3 regions of the Colwellia sp. MB02u-14 genome follow, and region 2 is predicted to be linked to each of the others. Evidence: predicted binding sites of a transcription regulator. Region 2 holds the regulator's gene; each other region holds the start of a gene.

Region 1 (6,210 bases), on a different contig from region 2:
CCTCTTCAATAAAAATTTTATGTGCAGTAGTGTCAATCACCACTTGTGAACAAATAATTAATGCTGATTCAGCGGTACCTAACCGACGTTCAATCACTCTAAGGCGTGCTAAGAGCTCACTAATCTCAAAAGGTTTAACCAAATAATCGTCTGCGCCAAAATCTAAGCCTTTGATTTTATCTTCAAGTGAATCTCTTGCCGTAAGGATGATCACAGGAATATCAAGCTTGCGATCACGAGTACGCTTAAGTATTTCTAAACCGTCAATATCAGGTAAGCCTAGATCAAGAATCACTAAGTCTTGATCTATGACAGCCAGCGCTGAAATTGCCGCATTGCCATTATCAACATGATTAACAACAAAACCTTCATGGCGAAGTGACTGCTGCAGCCCTAAAGCTAATGGCATGTCGTCTTCAACTAACAATATACGCATATGTTTCCTTGAATGATTAAACCGACAACTATTATTTTTATTAATTAAAGACAACATATACCGACTTTCGATATTTTGTGGGAAGAATTATTTTCCACTCGCTATCTATCTTTAAGATAAGTTTATTGCACAAAAAACAAATACAGTGGCCTGCTTATATTCTCGCTCATCAGACAAAGTTTCTCTATAAAAATAAATAATACCAAACTTCGTTAATCATTAGGTGATATATGCCATCGTATATTTTATTTGATTACAGGTGCTGAAAAAAAATAACAAACTTTTCTTAGGTAAAGCTTAAGAAAAAAATTATTACCCTCACTAGATAAAAATAGTGTTAATTGTCTGTCCTTACAACTTCATTCATTGATAACACAGTGCAAAGCGTCCATACCGCCTCATTTATAGCTTTGTAGACCGCAACAGGATAAGTCTATCAATATAGCGAGCATATAAATGATCAAAAAAGTGCTTGAATAAACACCACAAACGATATACTGTACATCCATACAGTATATCGAGATTCCAGAAATGAATTTATTAAATCACTTTAATACCAATGCGTTAACTATAAAAAATAAAAGTTTAACAATTGAAAACCCCAATTGGTGTGATGTAAGAGTTATTGCAAATACCGTTGAAGTTTCTCAGCAGTATACTGAAATATTCCAAAAACATGATTTAGATAACAAATGGATCTTAATGATAAACCCTGAAGAAAAACCACTTCAACAATTATCTACCCAAGGAAAAATAGATCCTAAAAAAATTCTTAAAGTGAATATTCATCAACGGAACATATCACTAAAAACCATCAAAAATGCCTTAGAGAAAGGTCATTGCTCGGCGGTTATTTTATGTAATGCCACATTAGATAAATCTCAATTAACTCAATTAACTCAATTCGCTGAGAAAGGACAAACCAAATGCATTATTTTAACGAAGCAAGCACAAAAACGTTTAAATCAAAACCGACTAGGACGTTACGTAACTATTTCGGACTCTTCTTTGTTATTGCATTAATGTCGTTTGAAAATATTTTTTCGTTAATAAAAGAGAAAATAAAATTTTGCTCTGATAAAATAGATAATATGCTTTTTTAGGATTATGCTCGTTTTATGCAATGCCCATGTGGTTCGAATATTAGTTTCAAAAAATGTTGTTTTTTATTCATAAATCAAGAAGCGCAAGCGCTATCACCTGAGCAATTGATGCGTTCACGTTATAGTGCTTATGCAACAAAATCTGCTGATTATATTTACAATACGTATGCCGAATCTAGCAGAGCATATCAGTCATTGACTGATATTTTTGCATGGGCAAAAGACACTAAATGGTTAAAACTCACCATAAATTCAGCAAGTGAATATACTGAGATTAAGATTAAAAGATCGGCAAACGCTGATATTAATGAAGATAAGTCGAACACAGTGTGTTTTTCTGCTTATTACCAACACCAAGATGCATATTTTATAATGAAAGAAACTTCACGTTTTATTGTTGAAGACAATCAATGGCGTTATCTAGATGGTGAGGTCAGTATCAACGAAGAGTTACCAACCCCAAAAAGAAATGAATTATGTTTTTGTCATAGCAATAAAAAATTTAAACAATGCTGTGGTTCATAAAGTCAGGCAATAACATCAAGTAAAGGAGCCTTTACTATCGTGTTATGAACAGCGTTAAGCCAACCTGTCGCGTCAAATGATAATCTTGAAGTATCTGAGTTCAACAAGGTATTATTTTTTTGCTGACCAAATTTTTTCTGACAATAAAGTGATGTATTACTTAAGACTAGCTGTGTTACATGCTTTTTATCATCACGAAAGGCGAGTGGTCTAGGTGATAATGCATTCGATAAACGTAATTCTGCTAAGTTATTTTGTTGAATAAGCTCGGCTTGATCAAACATGGCTATCGTGTGTTTTTCATCTAAAGATAAAGGCGCTTTTTCTGGAAGTTCAAAGTCTCTACGTAAACTTAAATCATTAGTCGTTTTGATATCAGCGACAGTTTTTGGTAAAGAAAACTGACTATGGCTTCGAACATCCTCAGTTAACATCGCCAATAACAGAGAAAAGTCTGCACGTCGGGCACTGTGGACACTTTCATTAAGTTGTTCACCTAATTGTAATTCGTGTACCAGAATTTGACTGTCAACTGACTCTGTAAGCAATGATCTTCAACTTTATTGTTTTATATAAAATTTATATCGACAGAACCTTAATTTTAATGAGCTTAATTTTCATTTATTTACAAATTTTGCTCTCGATTAGTATTGTTAGGGTAAATAAGTGTCTAATTCTCTTCACTCGCAATTAATAATAACCTTCGATGATAACTTCTGGTAGCATATAAAAAAATTAATACTGAGTGTTTTTATGAAAATCATTAGCTTTAACATTAATGGCCTCCGCGCGCGTTTACATCAACTTCAAGCCATAATAGATAAACATCAACCTGATATTATTGGCTTACAAGAAATCAAAGTTCATAATGATGCTTTTCCTATAGAAGCTGTCGAAGCGATGGGCTATCACGTTTATTTTCATGGTCAAAAAGCACATTATGGTGTTGCTATGTTATGTAAAAAAGAACCTAGTATTATAAAAATGGGTTTCCCAAGCGATACAGACGATGCTCAAAAACGTATGATCATGGTTGAAACTACCAATGAGCAAGGTGAAAAAGTGACGATACTTAACGGTTATTTTCCGCAAGGAGATAATATTGCCCATGAAACTAAGTACCCTTACAAGCGTCAGTTTTATAAAGATTTAATGACTTATTTAAATGAAAATCACACACCTGAAGAGCATGTGGTTATTATGGGAGATATTAATATTTCCCCAATTGATTTAGATATTGGCATTGGTGAACCCAACCAAAAACGTTGGTTAAAAACAGGAAAGTGTAGCTTTCAACCAGAAGAACGAGAATGGCTTGCCACCTTAATGAGTTGGGGCTTTAAAGATACCTTCAGAGATTTACACCCGACGAAGACAGAACGTTACTCGTGGTTTGATTATCGCTCTAAAGGTTTTGTTGATAACCGTGGTTTACGTATTGATGTTGTATTAGCGACTCATAAAATGGCCGCAACATGTATCGAAGCTGATGTTGACTACGAATTACGTGGTATTGAAAAGCCTTCAGATCATGCCCCTATTTGGTCAACTTTTAAGTAACCGTTAAGTAAATATTATGTTCCCTGCACAATATATTTGTCCAATTTGCAAAAAGTCATTAACGTTGAAAAGCAAAATTTATCGTTGTGAAAACAATCATAGCTTTGATGAGGCTAAAGAAGGTTATGTAAATTTATTGCCTGTTCAATATAAACATTCAAAAGATCCCGGTGACAATAAAGCGATGGTTAATGCTCGCCGTGCATTTTTAGATAAGGGCTTTTATCAACCTCTTGCTAACGTATTACAGTCGCTTTATCAACAATATGGTGATTTAACCAAGCCTGTCTTTGATGCTGGCTGCGGTGAAGGGTTTTACACTCAGCAGTATGTAAAGCCAACAAATAATGTTTATGGTATTGATATTGCTAAAAATGCTGTTAAAAATGCGGCTAAAAAATACCAAGATTGTCAATTTAGCGTTGGCACGTTGTCACTATTACCTTTTAGTGAAAATTACTTTTCTTGGATTAACTCTATTTATGCGCCAATTCTTGAGGAAGAGTTTACGAGAGTATTAGCATACAAGGGGTATTTAGTCACAGTAACGCCAGCAAAAAATCATTTAATTGAGTTGAAGGCATTAATATACCGAGATGCGAAGCAGCATGATATCAGTAAAAGTCCTATTGAAAATTTAACATTAGTTGAGCAAAAAGAAGTAAATTATGTGATGGAGTTTACCCAAAGTGAAGACATCATTAACTTGTTGGCTATGACCCCTTTTGCCTTTAAAACAAGTGAAAGCTTACTTGACGACTTAAAAGCGAGAGATAACTTTACTTGCCAAGCAGACTTTTTAATACGTCTTTATCAAAATACGCTTTACTAAACTTAACAGGGTAATGAAGTAATCAAAATGTAGAGTTTTGAGATTGGTGGCTAATATTAAGTAGCTTTGCTAAATCAATAAAACGTGGTTTATGCACTGATAACTTTATTGAACCACCCGCTTCATTGACTTTAGCAACACTTTCTTTATACCAAGAAGCCAGAGCTACGGGTAAAAACTTATCAGCTTTAAGTCCTAGCATCAATAATGCCTGTACCGGAATACTTAAAATAAATAAGCTATAAACTAAAGCTTGTGGCAATAAAGTTACTGAACCAAGATAAAGTTGCATAATAAAAGAAAATAGCGCAATTCCCGGTAAATAACGGAAAACCAAACGGCTAATTTGTACGGCTTGATATTCGGCAAAATAATTACCTAATTCAGCTCGCTGAGGCCAAAGTTGCATATACTTTCGACCTAGCTTGATCAGTTCGACTACACTCATATTCATAGGCGACACATTATAACAACTGTTATTTAAAAGATAGCACAAAGTTGTAACTAGTTTTAATGAAATAACCGTAAAGTGACTTTCCTTCGTTTATATCAATATTTCGTCGGTATAAATGGTCTATAATCATTTCCATTAACGTATTGTAATAAAAAACTTAACCTCTTTTTAAATGAGCATTAAATAAAACTATGAAAAAAAATCTAATTTTAGTGTTAAATTGCGGGAGCTCTTCCTTAAAGTTTTCTTTAATAGAGCCTGAAAACGGTGAAACAGTGCTTTTAGGGCTAGCCGAACGCTTATTATCTGACCAAGCAAGTATAAAAATCAAATATCAGGGGCAAACAACAAAAAGTACATTACCTAGCCCATTTGATCATCAAACAGCGATACTCACTTTAGTTGAAGCGTTAGCCTTGTATAAACTGAATTTGCAAATTTTTGCGATAGGCCACCGAGTTGTTCATGGCGGGGAAAGCTATTGTACGCCTACATTAGTTACCAATGAGGTAAAAACATTAATCGACAATTTATCTCGACTTGCACCCTTACACAACTTTGCAAACTTAATCGGTATTAACGCGGCAGAAGCTGTTTTTTCAAATTTACCTCAAGTAGTTGTTTTTGACACCGCATTTCATCAAACTATGCCAGAAAAAGCTTATATTTATGGTATTCCCTACGCCCTTTACCAAGAAAATGGCATTCGTCGGTATGGTTTTCATGGTACTAGCCATTATTTTGTTGCACAAGAAGCGGCAAAAAGACTGAATAAACCGCTCAGTAAAGGTAATTTCATTAGTGCTCATTTAGGTAATGGTTGCAGTATTTCAGCGATTAAGAATGGGCAAAGTGTCGATACAAGTTTAGGCTTTACACCCCTCGAAGGCGTTATGATGGGAACACGCAGTGGCGATGTTGACCCTGGTATTATTTTTTACCTCATCAATCAATTAGGTTATACCACAAAGCAAGTGAGTCATTTACTGCATAAAGAAAGTGGTCTACTAGGGGTTTCAGGTTTAAGCAACGATTGCCGTGAAATTGAAGATGCGTGGTTGAAAGAAAAAAATCCACGAGCAAAGTTAGCATTAGACATATTTTGCTACAGAATCGCAAAATCAATTGCTTCATTTACCGCCAGCTTGACCTCACTCGATGCCTTAATTTTCACTGGTGGCATAGGGGAAAATTCAGCGCTTATTCGTGAAAATATTATTGATCAACTTAGCTTACTTAATTTTTTTGTCTCGAATGAAAAAAATATAACATGCCGCTTTGGTCAAGCAGGTCATATAAA
Region 2 (6,210 bases):
AATGCTTCTGTTCAAAATAATAGAGGTGGTGAAGAAGGTGTAATTCCCTCCGATAGCTTAGCGGCATTACTCAATCGTCAAGTGCAACGAGCTCCAGCACTTAATGGCCAGGGTATTAATCAAGTTCAGCATGATAAAATCTCACAAGCAGCGGCAAAGTTAACTCAAAATAATACAAGCAACTCTGGGCAATCAACAACGCCAGTTCCATCAAGCAATATAGAGCAACAATTTAAAAGTTTTACTGATCGCTTAGAACAAAGTAGTCAAGAGCCAGGTAACGAGCAAACAGCAAGACAATATCAGCAACCTGCTATTGAGGAGCTGTCTAGCGCTTCAGAAATGAATTTGCCGCCTGCACAAAATGTAAATAACGAAGACTTAGAAAAAATGAAACATGAAATGTCTTCTATTCGTGAATTATTAGAACATCAAATTTCTGGTTTGATGTGGCAGGACATGGCGCAAAAGGATCCTGCTCGCGCTATGCTGGTAAACCGACTAATGTCATTGGGGATGAATGAAGAAGTTTCAGACCAAATTGCCGGTTATATCCCCGCACAAAAGAATGATCAGGATACTTGGCAATTAGCTAAAAAGTTTATCAGCCAACAAATAAATACCACAAACAATGACATTATTCATCGTGGTGGTGTCGTTTCTTTAGTTGGACCCACTGGCGTGGGTAAAACCACAACAGTAGCTAAATTAGCGGCCCGATTTGCACAAATTCATGGTGCAGACCAAGTTGCGATGATTTCAACCGACAACTACAGAATCGCTGGGTTCGAGCAATTAGCAACATATGGGCGCATTATTGGCTGCGAAGTAAAACTTGCTAGTGACGCAAAAACGTTAGATACCCTGTTACAACAATATTCTAAAAAGAAACTGATACTTATTGATACCGCAGGGATGGGGCAACGTGACATGCGTTTAGCGAAACACTTAACAACGTTAGTTTCAAATGCACGGGTAAGGATTCGTAATTACTTAGTGTTAGCGGCCAATACACAGCAGCGTGTGATGCAAGAGAATGTAGATCGCTTTAAAAAAGTACCACTGGCTGGCTGTATTTATACTAAACTGGATGAAAGTCTTAGCATAGGTGAAATTATTTCTACCTCTATTCAAAATGGCTTAGCAATAGGTTACCTTACTGATGGACAAAGAGTTCCAGAAGATATTAAAGTTGCAAATGCTGAAAAACTCGTTACGCTAGCAGATAAAATGTCAGCGAAAAATCAAGTCAATAAACCAATAAATTGGCGAACAGCACCTATGGTATCAAGTTGATTAGAAACGGGTTCATTTTTAATGCCTAAAACGAATAACACTTAAGTATTACAATTGCTCAGTAGAACAATGACAGACAACTTTTATGCTAGGTACTTATCTATTTGTCCTCATAAAAAAGTTGAGCGCATATTTAATCAAATGTGCAACACGGTAAATACCGCTGTATTCCCATAACTTGTTATAATATGTGAATTTTAATCCTATAAAAATATGCAGGTTATGTGATTATAGGGTTATACTAAATTTAGTTGATGGATTTTCGTAAGAAAGTAGAGAAATACGATAAATGAATGATCAAGCAAGTGGCTTAAGAAAAATGAAAAGTTCCGAACCAGTAAAAGTCATCGCAGTCTCTGGAGGTAAAGGCGGAGTAGGTAAAACTAACGTCTCACTCAATACCGCTATCGCACTAGGACAATTAGGACAACGCGTTTTAGTTTTAGATGCCGATTTAGGTTTAGCTAACGTTGATGTCATGCTCGGTTTACGAGTAAAGCGCAATTTATCACATGTACTTTCTGGTGAATGCGAATTAGACGATATTATCATTGAAGGCCCTGCGGGTATTAATGTTATCCCTGCTACGTCGGGTACACAGTCAATGGTTGATCTAACGCCCTCAGAGCATGCGGGTTTGATTCGTGCCTTTAGTGACATGAACACTAAGTTTGATGTACTCATTGTCGATACCGCCGCAGGTATTTCAGATATGGTACTGAGCTTTTGTCGCGCTTCACAAGATGTGATGCTAGTGGTTTGTGATGAACCTACTTCTATAACTGATTGCTACGCTTTAATGAAACTATTAAGTCGTGACCATGGTGTATTCAAATTTAAAGTTGTTGCTAATATGGTGCGAACTCCAAAAGAAGGCCAGCAACTGTTTGGCAAGCTATCAAAAGTAACCGATCGATTTTTAGACGTTGCACTCGAGTTGGTTGCGGTAATCCCATTTGATGAGAACATAAGAAAATCTGTTAGAAAACAAAAAGCAATTGTTGAAGCTTATCCTCAGTCACCTGCTGCCGTTGCTTTTAAATCTTTAGCAGCTAATTTAATTAAGTGGCCAATGCCTAAACAAGCATCTGGTCATTTAGAGTTTTTTATTGAGCAGTTGTTAGAAAATTAGTAACAATGAGCAAAAAGATAAGAGTACTTTATTTGAAAGTGCTTAATTTTCACATGATTTTAGCGAGTGAGCGATAGTGGTAAAACCAAATGCTTACAGTATTCAAACTGATAAATCTGCAATAATTGCGCAGCACACAGTTTTAGTGAAACGAATCGCTTATCACCTATTAGCAAGATTGCCTGCTAGCGTGCAGGTTGATGATCTTATCCAATCAGGTATGATTGGTTTGCTTGAAGCTTCAAATAATTTTGATCACAGTAAAGGAGCAAGTTTTGAAACCTTTGCTGGCATTCGTATTCGTGGTGCTATGCTTGATGAAATACGCCGTGGAGACTGGACTCCTCGTTCAGTTCATAAGAATAGTCGCATGGTCAGCGAAGCCATAAAAAAGCTAGAAGCCGATCTAGGAAGAGATGTTACGGATATTGAAGTTGCTGAAAAACTTGATATTTCGTTAAATGACTACCATCATATTCTTAGTGAAGTTAGTACAGGTAAAATAATCGGTATAGAAGATCTTGGTGTTGGTGAGGATTCTTTAACGAATATGGAAGATGTTAGTAATAACGATCCCTATGATAATTTTGAAAAAATAGTTTTTAAAAAATCGCTTTCGGCATGCATTTCCACTTTACCCGAACGCGAAGCTCTAGTACTGTCACTATATTATGATGAAGAATTAAATCTACGTGAAATTGGTCAAGTGCTTGATGTAAGTGAGTCACGTGTTAGTCAAATTCATAGCCAAGCGATGCATAGGTTAAAAGGACGTATGCAATCCTGGCAAAGTTAAGTAGAATATACATACAATTAAATTTTAAAATGTTCTCACCGGAGGGTGCCTTGGATAAAAATATGAAAGTTCTTGTTGTTGATGATTTTTCAACCATGAGACGTATAGTGAAAAATTTGTTGCGCGATTTAGGCTTCACTAACATTTCAGAAGCAGATGATGGTAGCACTGCTTTACCCATGTTAAAAGAAGGCTCTTTTGACTTTGTTGTAACTGATTGGAATATGCCTGGTATGCAAGGAATTGATTTACTCAAAGCCATTCGTGCTGATGCTAAGTTATCTCATATTCCTGTCTTGCTCATTACTGCTGAAGCAAAAAAAGAACAAATTGTTATGGCAGCTCAAGCAGGTGTTAATGGTTATATTGTTAAGCCATTCACAGCAGCAACGCTAAACGCTAAGTTAGATAAAATATTTGAACGTTTAGGTTAATTCTTTAGCTCGTTCATTAATTAGTCTATAGGTGAGGTTGTTGCATGAGTGTGAATACTAATGTGCATGTTTCTTTGGAAGAAGCAAAACTGTTGGTCGAATATTTAGAAAGTGGCCAACAAGATAAGGCAGATGAGTTAATTGCAGAAATTCAAAACCCAATTCATTCAGAGTTGTTTGCTGAAATAGGCAAATTAACGCGTCAATTACATGATTCATTAAATAATTTTCAATTAGATTCTCGGTTGAATGATTTAGCGACAGCAGATATTCCCGATGCTAAAGAACGTTTAAACTACGTTATTGCCCGCACGGAAGAAGCCGCTAATAAAACCATGGATGCTGTAGAATCTATCTTCCCAGTTGTTGATACGATACAACAGCAGATAAAGGCAGTTAATCCGTTATGGCAAAAACTCATGCATAACAAGTTGGGGTTAGCTGAATTTAAAAGCTTGTGTATTGATATAGATTTATTGTTAAAAACGACAGATAAAGAATCAGTTCGCATGCATGATTTAATGACTGATGTTTTAATGGCACAAGATTTTCAAGATTTAACCGGACAAGTTATTCGTAAAGTTATTGATCTAGTACGTGAAGTAGAAGATAGCTTAATTGGTATGCTGACCGCTTTTGGTATTACAACAGAAAATGACTTAGAGCGAAGTAAACCCAAAGTAGGTGATAACTTAGTTGAAGGCCCTATCGTTAACTCAGCGCAACGTGATGATGTTGTCGCTGATCAAGATGATGTTGATGACCTTTTATCAAGTTTAGGATTTTAATAGGAGTTGCTGGATGTCATTTGAGCAAGATGAAGAGATTCTTCAGGATTTTTTAATTGAAGCCGGAGAAATACTTGAAACACTTTCGGAACAACTTGTAGAACTTGAAAACGACCCTGATAATGCTGAATTATTAAACGCTATATTCAGAGGTTTTCACACTGTAAAAGGTGGTGCAGGCTTTTTAGCGTTACATAACTTAGTTGATGTTTGTCATGGCGCAGAAAATATTTTCGATCTGCTACGTACAAACCAGCGTAGTGTTAGTGCAAGCCTAATGGACGTTATTTTACAAGCACTTGATGTTGTAAATGAAATGTTTGTGCAAGTTCAAAATGGTGAAAAACTTGATAAAGCTGATGCAACGTTACTTGCTGAGTTGCATCGACTAAGCCAACCTGAAGGCAAAGAACAAGCGCCTGAGCCTGTTCAATCTGTTGTTGAAACTGAAATTTCTTCCACGGGTGATGAGATGTCAGAGGATGAATTTGAGCGTCTTCTCGATGAGCTTCATGGTAGCGGATCGGCTTCAACACCAGCACCCGCAGAAAAAGCGACAATAGCTTCTTCTGACAGTAATGATATTTCAGATGACGAATTTGAATCCCTACTCGATGAATTGCATGGTCAAGGTGCATTTTCATCTGAACTTGTGACTAACAATACCGGTAAGGCACCCTCATCAAATAGTGCGTCGTCTGATGAAATAAGCGACGATGATTTCGAAGCTTTGTTAGACGAATTGCATGGTCAAGGCCAAGCGCCAAAATTATCTAGGCCAGCAGCAACGAGTTCCCCCAAACCAGCACCTGTTGCTCAAATTCAAACCCCTAAGCCAACACCGGTTACGGCTGTTGCTAAGCCAGTAGTAAAAGCACCTGTTCCAGAAAAAGCACCTGCTAAAGCAATGCAAGGTGAAACAACGGTTAGGGTTGATACAAAACGTCTTGATCAAATCATGAATATGGTAGGTGAGCTAGTATTAGTCAGAAATCGCTTAACAAGTTTAGGATTGACCAAAGATGATGAAGACTTAACAAAAGCTGTTTCTAATCTTGATGCTGTGACAACAGATTTGCAGGGTGCGGTGATGAAAACCCGTATGCAGCCAATCAAAAAAGTTTTTGGACGATTCCCTCGTGTTGTTCGAGATTTAGCACGAAGTTTAGATAAAGATATTAAATTAGTGCTAGTAGGTGAAGAAACCGATCTAGATAAAAACTTAGTTGAGGCATTGGCTGATCCCTTAGTGCATTTAGTGCGAAATTCAGTTGATCATGGTATTGAATTACCTGACAAACGTGAAGCTATGGGTAAACCTAGAGAAGGTGTTGTTGTTCTTTCTGCCTCTCAAGAAGGTGACCATATATTATTAACCATCAAAGATGATGGTGCCGGCATGAATGCCGAAAAGTTAAAAGAAATAGCTATAGAACGCGGTGTTCTTGATACTGATGCTGCTTCTAGAATGACAGATAAAGAAGCTTTTAGTTTGATTTTTGCCCCAGGTTTCTCTACTAAAACAGAAATCTCTGAAGTTTCAGGCCGTGGTGTTGGTATGGACGTAGTAAAAACCAAGATCACCCAATTAAATGGTACAGTAAGTATAGATTCTGAAATGGGCGTAGGTACTGTACTCGAGATTAAAGTCCCGCTAACCCTAGCCATTTTACCGACACTCATGGTTATTGTTGGAAAGCAGACTTTCGCTTTACCACTTGCTGGTGTGAATGAAATATTTCATCTTGATTTAACTACTACCAA
Region 3 (6,210 bases), on a different contig from region 2:
AACAACGACAGAATCATCAGATGCTTCAACACTTTCAATAGCTTCTCCATGGCGAATAACAACACCATTATTCCATAAGTGATAACTAAGAGAATCAGACATCTCAGCATCTAAAAATGATAATAATCTATCGCGTGTATTAATTAAGTCAACCTTGACTCCAAGTCCCCTAAATATCGATGCGTACTCAGAGCCAATAACTCCTGCACCATAAATAATGATAGAACGGGGATCATGCTTGAGTGATAAAATAGTATCCGAGTCATAAACCCGAGGATGATTGAAATCAATATCACTTGGTCTATAGGGATGTGAACCTGTAGCAATAACAATTTGTTTTGCGGTTATTTGCTCAACAGAACCATCACTTTTAATTATTCTAAGCGTATGCGCATCTATAAATGAAGCTTCTCCGGCAACCAGTTCAACGCGGTTACGGTCATAAAAACCACTGCGTAATTGGACTTGCTTGCGAATGACGGATGATGCGTGTTTGAGGATAGCAGGAAATGTTAAATGCTTTGCTTTTTCATGACCTCTGAAAAGCGGGCTGGCATTATATTCAATGAGTCGGCTAACACTTTGTCTTAAAGCTTTTGAGGGAATAGTTCCCCAATGCGTACAGCCACCACCAACGTCTTTATAGCGTTCTACAATGGCAACACGTTTTTCTTTTTTAGAGAGTTCCATGGCAGTGCCTTCGCCACCAGGACCCGTACCAATAATGATTGCATCGTAATCGTAATCATTGATGATTTTTATCGTTGTTTTAGCTTTGTTTTTGGTTGCCAAAATCTTACCTTAAATTCCTACTAGGATTAAAAATTTTAGCAGGAATTTAGACGTCTGACTATGTAAAAGCGTGATCTACACTGTAATACTTAAATAGAAGAAAGTTTTATGCAAGCTGTGTTAATAAACGTTGAAAATGTTGTTGCTGGTCAGCAAGGTGCTGTTTAAACTCTTGATACTGCGCAGCTAACTCCGAACTTTCAACATCAGCAATTAATTTATCACGTTTACTGGCAAGTAATTTTTTACGAACATCATAATAGTCATTAATTCTAGCAATTAATAAATCATACTCTTGCTGAAGCTTTTCACGCATCTGTTCGGCATTTGGGTGAGCTAGGAGCTTCTTTTGGCTACGCTTAAGCACCATTGCTAATCGAGCTTTCTCAATTTTATCATCTGGATAGGTACGAAGTTTTGAAGTTAACTTTAAAAATTCACAGCCTTTAATTAACCATTTAGTGGGATCAAATTGCCACCAACGAATACCATTACGATAATCATTTTCAAAAATATGATGGTAATTGTGGTAGCCCTCACCAAAGGTCAAAAATGCAAGAAAACCATTGTCTCGAGCGCTATTTCTTTCGGTGTAAGTTTGTTTACCCCAAATGTGCGCTAAAGAATTAATAAAGAAAGTTGTATGGTGGTTCAAAACCAAACGTAGGAAACCCACTAAAAGCAAGCTGCTTATAATGTCTCCATGCCATAAGCCAAATACTATGGGCATACCAAAGTTCATCAGTATTGTTAGTAATAAGTAGTTTCTGTGCTGCCACATGACTATAGGGTCTTTTTGCAAATCACGGGTGTTGTCGTAATTAGCATATCGATGTGCTTGATACTCTCGTAGCATCCAGCCTATGTGAGAATACCAAAAGCCCCTTTTTGCGGAATAAGGATCCTTTTCATTATTATCAACATGCTTATGATGAATTCTATGATCTGATGACCAATGTAAAATACTATTTTGTAAAGCGAATGCACCACCGAGTGCAAAGATAAAACGCAAAGACCAATGCGCTTGATACGTTTTATGTGACCATAAACGATGATAACCGGCAGTAATCGACATACCACAATAAATAAAGCAGCAGAATGCAACCGTAAGCTCAGTGTTATCAAAGCCGTGTGTTATTGCTCTATATGGAACAGCTATTGCTGCTACTAAAAAGGTAATTAAAAACACACTAAAATTTAGCCAAACGATTTTAGGTTTGTTCATGTAATAAAAATTCCATCTGTAAAAAAACGAACACTGAATTAAAATTTTCAGTGTACACGTGTACACTATTTTAACTTTGATGACTTTGCAGTCAAGGTAATTTTTATTATAATTTTAATTACCAAGTAATATTACCTTCTTTATAAAACAATATTAGTGATCAAGTTTCTAGTAAATAGATGAGAATTCAGTATGATAAGGTTAAGCTAAAGAATAGGTTAATTAAGCAATGAGTGGCATTAGAGCACAGCAAAAAGAAAAAACACGTCGACAATTAATTGATGCAGCTTTAGGGCAGCTTAGCAGCGAACGGAGCTTTTCTAGTTTGAGCTTACGCGAAGTCGCTAAAGAAGCAGGTTTAGCTCCAACCTCATTCTATCGACACTTCTCTGACATGAACGAATTAGGTTTAACACTGGTAGATGAAGCAGGCCTAACTCTACGTCAGTTAATGCGACAAGCGAGACAGCGTATTGAAAAAGGAGGCTCTGTTATTCAAATTTCTGTCGTTACTTTTATGGAATTTATTGAAAGTAACGGTAATATATTTCGCTTATTATTACGAGAGCGCTCAGGTACGTCAGCTGCTTTTCGAGCTGCAGTAAACCGAGAAGTCCGTTATTTCACTTTAGAGTTATGCGATTATTTACAGCAAGCAAATAAATTAAACGCAGATGTGGCTTTTTTGCAAGCTGATGCTGCTGTTACTATTGTATTCAGTGCTGGCTCTGATGCTTTAGATGTCGATAAAGACGATCGTCAGCAGATCGCACTACGAACAATACAACAATTACGCTTTATTGCTCGCGGTGCTGCAGAATTTAGCAACCGAGGTTTAAAAAGTAAAACCTAATCAATTAATTTTTTACGCGATAAAATAACGCCGGTTTCAACATGGTGTGTGTAAGGAAATTGATCAAATAATGCAAATTTTTCAATGTTATGTGTTTTTACTAGTTCAGTGAGGTTATCTTTTAAGGTATCAGGGTTACATGAAATATAAACAATACGTTCAAATCGACTCACTAACTCAACACTGTCAGGGTCAAGCCCCGCTCTTGGAGGATCAACTAAAACGGTATCGTAATTATAACTTTTTAGATCAAAGTCTTCTAAACGACGAAATTCACGTTCACCGTTCATCGCTTGACTAAAATCTTCACTCGACATTCTTATAATATCAACATTGCTTAGCTGGTTAGCAGCAATATTATTTTGTGCTGATTTTACTGATGTTTTTGATATTTCTGTGCCTAACACACGATCAAAATTTTCAGCTAATGCGATGCTAAAGTTACCATTGCCACAATAAAGTTCGATTAAATCACCACCAATATTTTGAGTGCCTTGCTTTGCCCAAAGTAACATCTGCTCATTAACGTGACCATTGGGTTGAGTAAAACTATTTTCTACTTGCTCGTAGATATAAGTTTTATCACCAACAGTTAGGCGCTCAGTGACAAAATCTTTATTAAGAATAAATTTTTGCTTCTTGGCTCTACCAATAATGTCAACAGGGGCGATTGCCGAAAGTGTTGCTTTTAACATAGCGGCATCAGTCAGCCACTGCTCATCTAATTGTCGGTGATATAATAAGCTAATTAATAACTCTCCACTTAGAGTTGATAAAAAGTCAACTTGAAACAGCCTATGACGAAGTGAAGGTTTATCTTTAATTTCATCAAGCAAGGCTTTCATTGCCTGATTGATTAACTCACTAGCAACAGGGAAATTATCTACTCGATATTTTTCTTTTGTTTCACTATTAAACATAATGTAAAACAAGTCATCACCATCGTGCCAAAGCCTAAATTCTGCTCTTAATCTATAATTTATAGGCTCTGATCGAAAAACATCAAAGCTAGGCAAGTCAAATTCACTAAACAATTTAGCGATATCATCCTGTTTATTTTCAAGTTGTTTATCATAAAATTGAGGTGCGATGTGACTAAACATATATAAGCCTTAAACATAGAAATAATTAAACGACATTATACTCAATATTAGCGAGTATTATAGAAGCGCTGAGTTTAGCGACTGTGATTACTTTGTCTAGTCATTTGTCTATAATTTTATTGGTGTGATGGGCTCAAGATTAAAGGTTTATCTGTAAATGCCGATATTATAACCATATTAAATTTAAGGATCTGTAGATCTTTAATTGTGTTTAGTTAACCTTTAATTAGATACCGGAGTATTGTAATGAATAAAATTGATAATCAAACAACTTTGCCAAATTACAAAGGGCAAAGATATCAAGCGGAACACATGAAAAACGAAGCGGTTAAAAAGCATATACCAGCAGAGTCTTTCGATAATTTAGCACTAAGAAATCGTGCTTCTATTACTATGAAAATTATATTTCAGTCAGTTTCTAGTCATATATCGGCAAAGTTTGAAAAATTTAATTATACACAACCCAATAAAAATGTTGTTCAGAGCAATATAATAGCTAAAGAACCATTAATTAACAGTGAATCTTCATCTGCTATTTTTGATTTTGAAGCGGTTGCTCGAACGGTTATGGACTTTGTCGGTGGCAGTATTCTTGCTGCGCAAGCTAATGGTGCGAGTGATGATGAATTAAAAGAAATGTTTGAGCAAGGACGAGCAGGAGCTAACTTAGGTATTGATCAAGCGATGGGTGATTTAAAAGATCTATCAATATTTGATGATGAATTAGGTCAAGGTATTGAAAAAAGCCGCGACCTTATTAATAAGAATATTGATGACTTATATAAAAAGATATTTCCTGCAGAGAAAAATTCAAAGAGTAATATAGATATAGAGAGTCCAAAAATTAGAAACGCAGCATTAAACAGCGAACTTTATGTAAGTAACTCAAAAAAGAGTGATCTTAGTATTACGACCACTGACGGTGATATTGTTTCAATATCATTTAGCGAATTACAAGAGTACGGCAATAAAAAAAGTGCTCGGCACCAAGAGAGTAACAGAGGCGTTTCAGAGAACTATACTATGGTAAGTAGCGAGTATAATGAGGTGAATTTTTCCTACAGTGTTGATGGTGATCTCGATGATGAAGAGAAAGCGGCCATTGAAGCATTAATAAAAGATGTAAACTCACTACAGAAAGATTTTTTCAGTGGTAATGTTGTTCAAGCCTTCGAAAAATCGGTTGAACTCGGTTTTGATAATGACCAAATAGCTAACTTTAGTATGGACATGCAACAAACTAAAACAAGTTATGTTAGTCAAAGTTATACAGAAATAGCTGAGTTTGGCGAGAGAGATTTACCAAGCGTTAATAAAGAACTGAGACCCTTAATTGATTTTTTAGGTCAATTTAAACAACTTCAAGAGGCAGCAAACACCCTTTTATCAAAAAAAGAGGATGCTTTTGGCCAACTACTAGATGCGGTGTTTAAGGCTGAATTTGGCGAAAATAAAGAAGTCAAAGACAAGTTTAATAAAGTGATTGATACAATTAAGCCAGATAATAAAAGTAAGTAAGCGTTATCATTGTTTTTAATCGATAAAAAAACCCACTTTAAAGCGGGTTTTATCATTAAAGATTAAAAAGCGGTAATGTTATTCTTCTTCGGCATTTTTTTCTGGACGTTCCTTCGCTTCACGCACTTTTAACGTGCGCTGTTGAAACTCAGTATCATTGAGTGATGAAACAGCTGCATCAGCTGCATCGGCAGACATTTCAACAAAACCAAAACCACGACGTTTACCGGTGTGCTTGTCTTTCATTAAACGAACAGAATGAACTTGGCCGTGTTCAGAGAATAATTCTCTAATCGATGACTCATTTGCTCTATAGGGTAAATTCCCTACATATAGTGTTTTTACTTCTTCATCAGCACTTTCTGCTGAACTTGATGTACCAATAAGAGGAGCAATAAAAGCACTAACTAAAACTAGTACAGCTGTTATAACTGGTGTGTTGCCTATAAACGTTGATAAAAAGTAAGCAATTACAGTAAATATTACTGCGACGATAAATGTTAACCTTTGAGGAGACTTCATATATGAATACCTAATTATTATTTTAAATTCTAAATTAAAAAACTAAATTGCTGTTGCGATGCTATTAGCTTTGAATATTGTGCAAAAGTTGTAAAAAAGATAAGTGTCATTTATATGTAAATAACACCTTACTTATATTAAGCAAAAATTAAAAAGTTTACTACACTAAATAAACATATTAATTAAAAGCACTATTT

Evidence for each region. Region 2 encodes FliA, which starts transcription of late flagellar genes. Its sites were predicted from a motif close to CTAAAGNTNNNNNNNNNNNNGCCGATA; they were not measured.
Region 1: H4J52_RS13230 (VC2046/SO_2500 family protein) is a predicted target of FliA. The motif match lies at 2,647-2,673, and genes of this name have one in related genera.
Region 3: H4J52_RS15255 (DUF5610 domain-containing protein) is a predicted target of FliA. The motif match lies at 4,113-4,139, and genes of this name have one in related genera.

What each region holds. Positions count from the first base shown of each region.
Region 1 covers NZ_JACGUX010000080.1:28,360-34,569, reverse strand. Annotated here, with positions in the region: gene H4J52_RS13245 (response regulator transcription factor) at 1-436, opposite strand, end outside; gene H4J52_RS13240 (hypothetical protein) at 968-1,459, shown strand; gene H4J52_RS13235 (YchJ family protein) at 1,555-2,064, shown strand; gene H4J52_RS13230 (VC2046/SO_2500 family protein) at 2,067-2,612, opposite strand; gene xthA (exodeoxyribonuclease III) at 2,818-3,624, shown strand; gene rlmA (23S rRNA (guanine(745)-N(1))-methyltransferase) at 3,641-4,456, shown strand; gene yfbV (terminus macrodomain insulation protein YfbV) at 4,479-4,910, opposite strand; gene H4J52_RS13210 (acetate kinase) at 5,102-6,210, shown strand, end outside.
Region 2 covers NZ_JACGUX010000079.1:82,282-88,491, reverse strand. Annotated here, with positions in the region: gene flhF (flagellar biosynthesis protein FlhF) at 1-1,296, shown strand, start outside; gene H4J52_RS10720 (MinD/ParA family protein) at 1,586-2,428, shown strand; gene H4J52_RS10715 (RNA polymerase sigma factor FliA) at 2,502-3,224, shown strand; gene cheY (chemotaxis response regulator CheY) at 3,275-3,658, shown strand; gene H4J52_RS10705 (protein phosphatase CheZ) at 3,703-4,446, shown strand; gene H4J52_RS10700 (chemotaxis protein CheA) at 4,460-6,210, shown strand, end outside.
Region 3 covers NZ_JACGUX010000085.1:460-6,669, reverse strand. Annotated here, with positions in the region: gene sthA (Si-specific NAD(P)(+) transhydrogenase) at 1-792, opposite strand, end outside; gene H4J52_RS15270 (fatty acid desaturase) at 899-2,017, opposite strand; gene fabR (HTH-type transcriptional repressor FabR) at 2,247-2,870, shown strand; gene trmA (tRNA (uridine(54)-C5)-methyltransferase TrmA) at 2,867-3,973, opposite strand; gene H4J52_RS15255 (DUF5610 domain-containing protein) at 4,220-5,491, shown strand; gene H4J52_RS15250 (RNA-binding protein) at 5,570-6,013, opposite strand.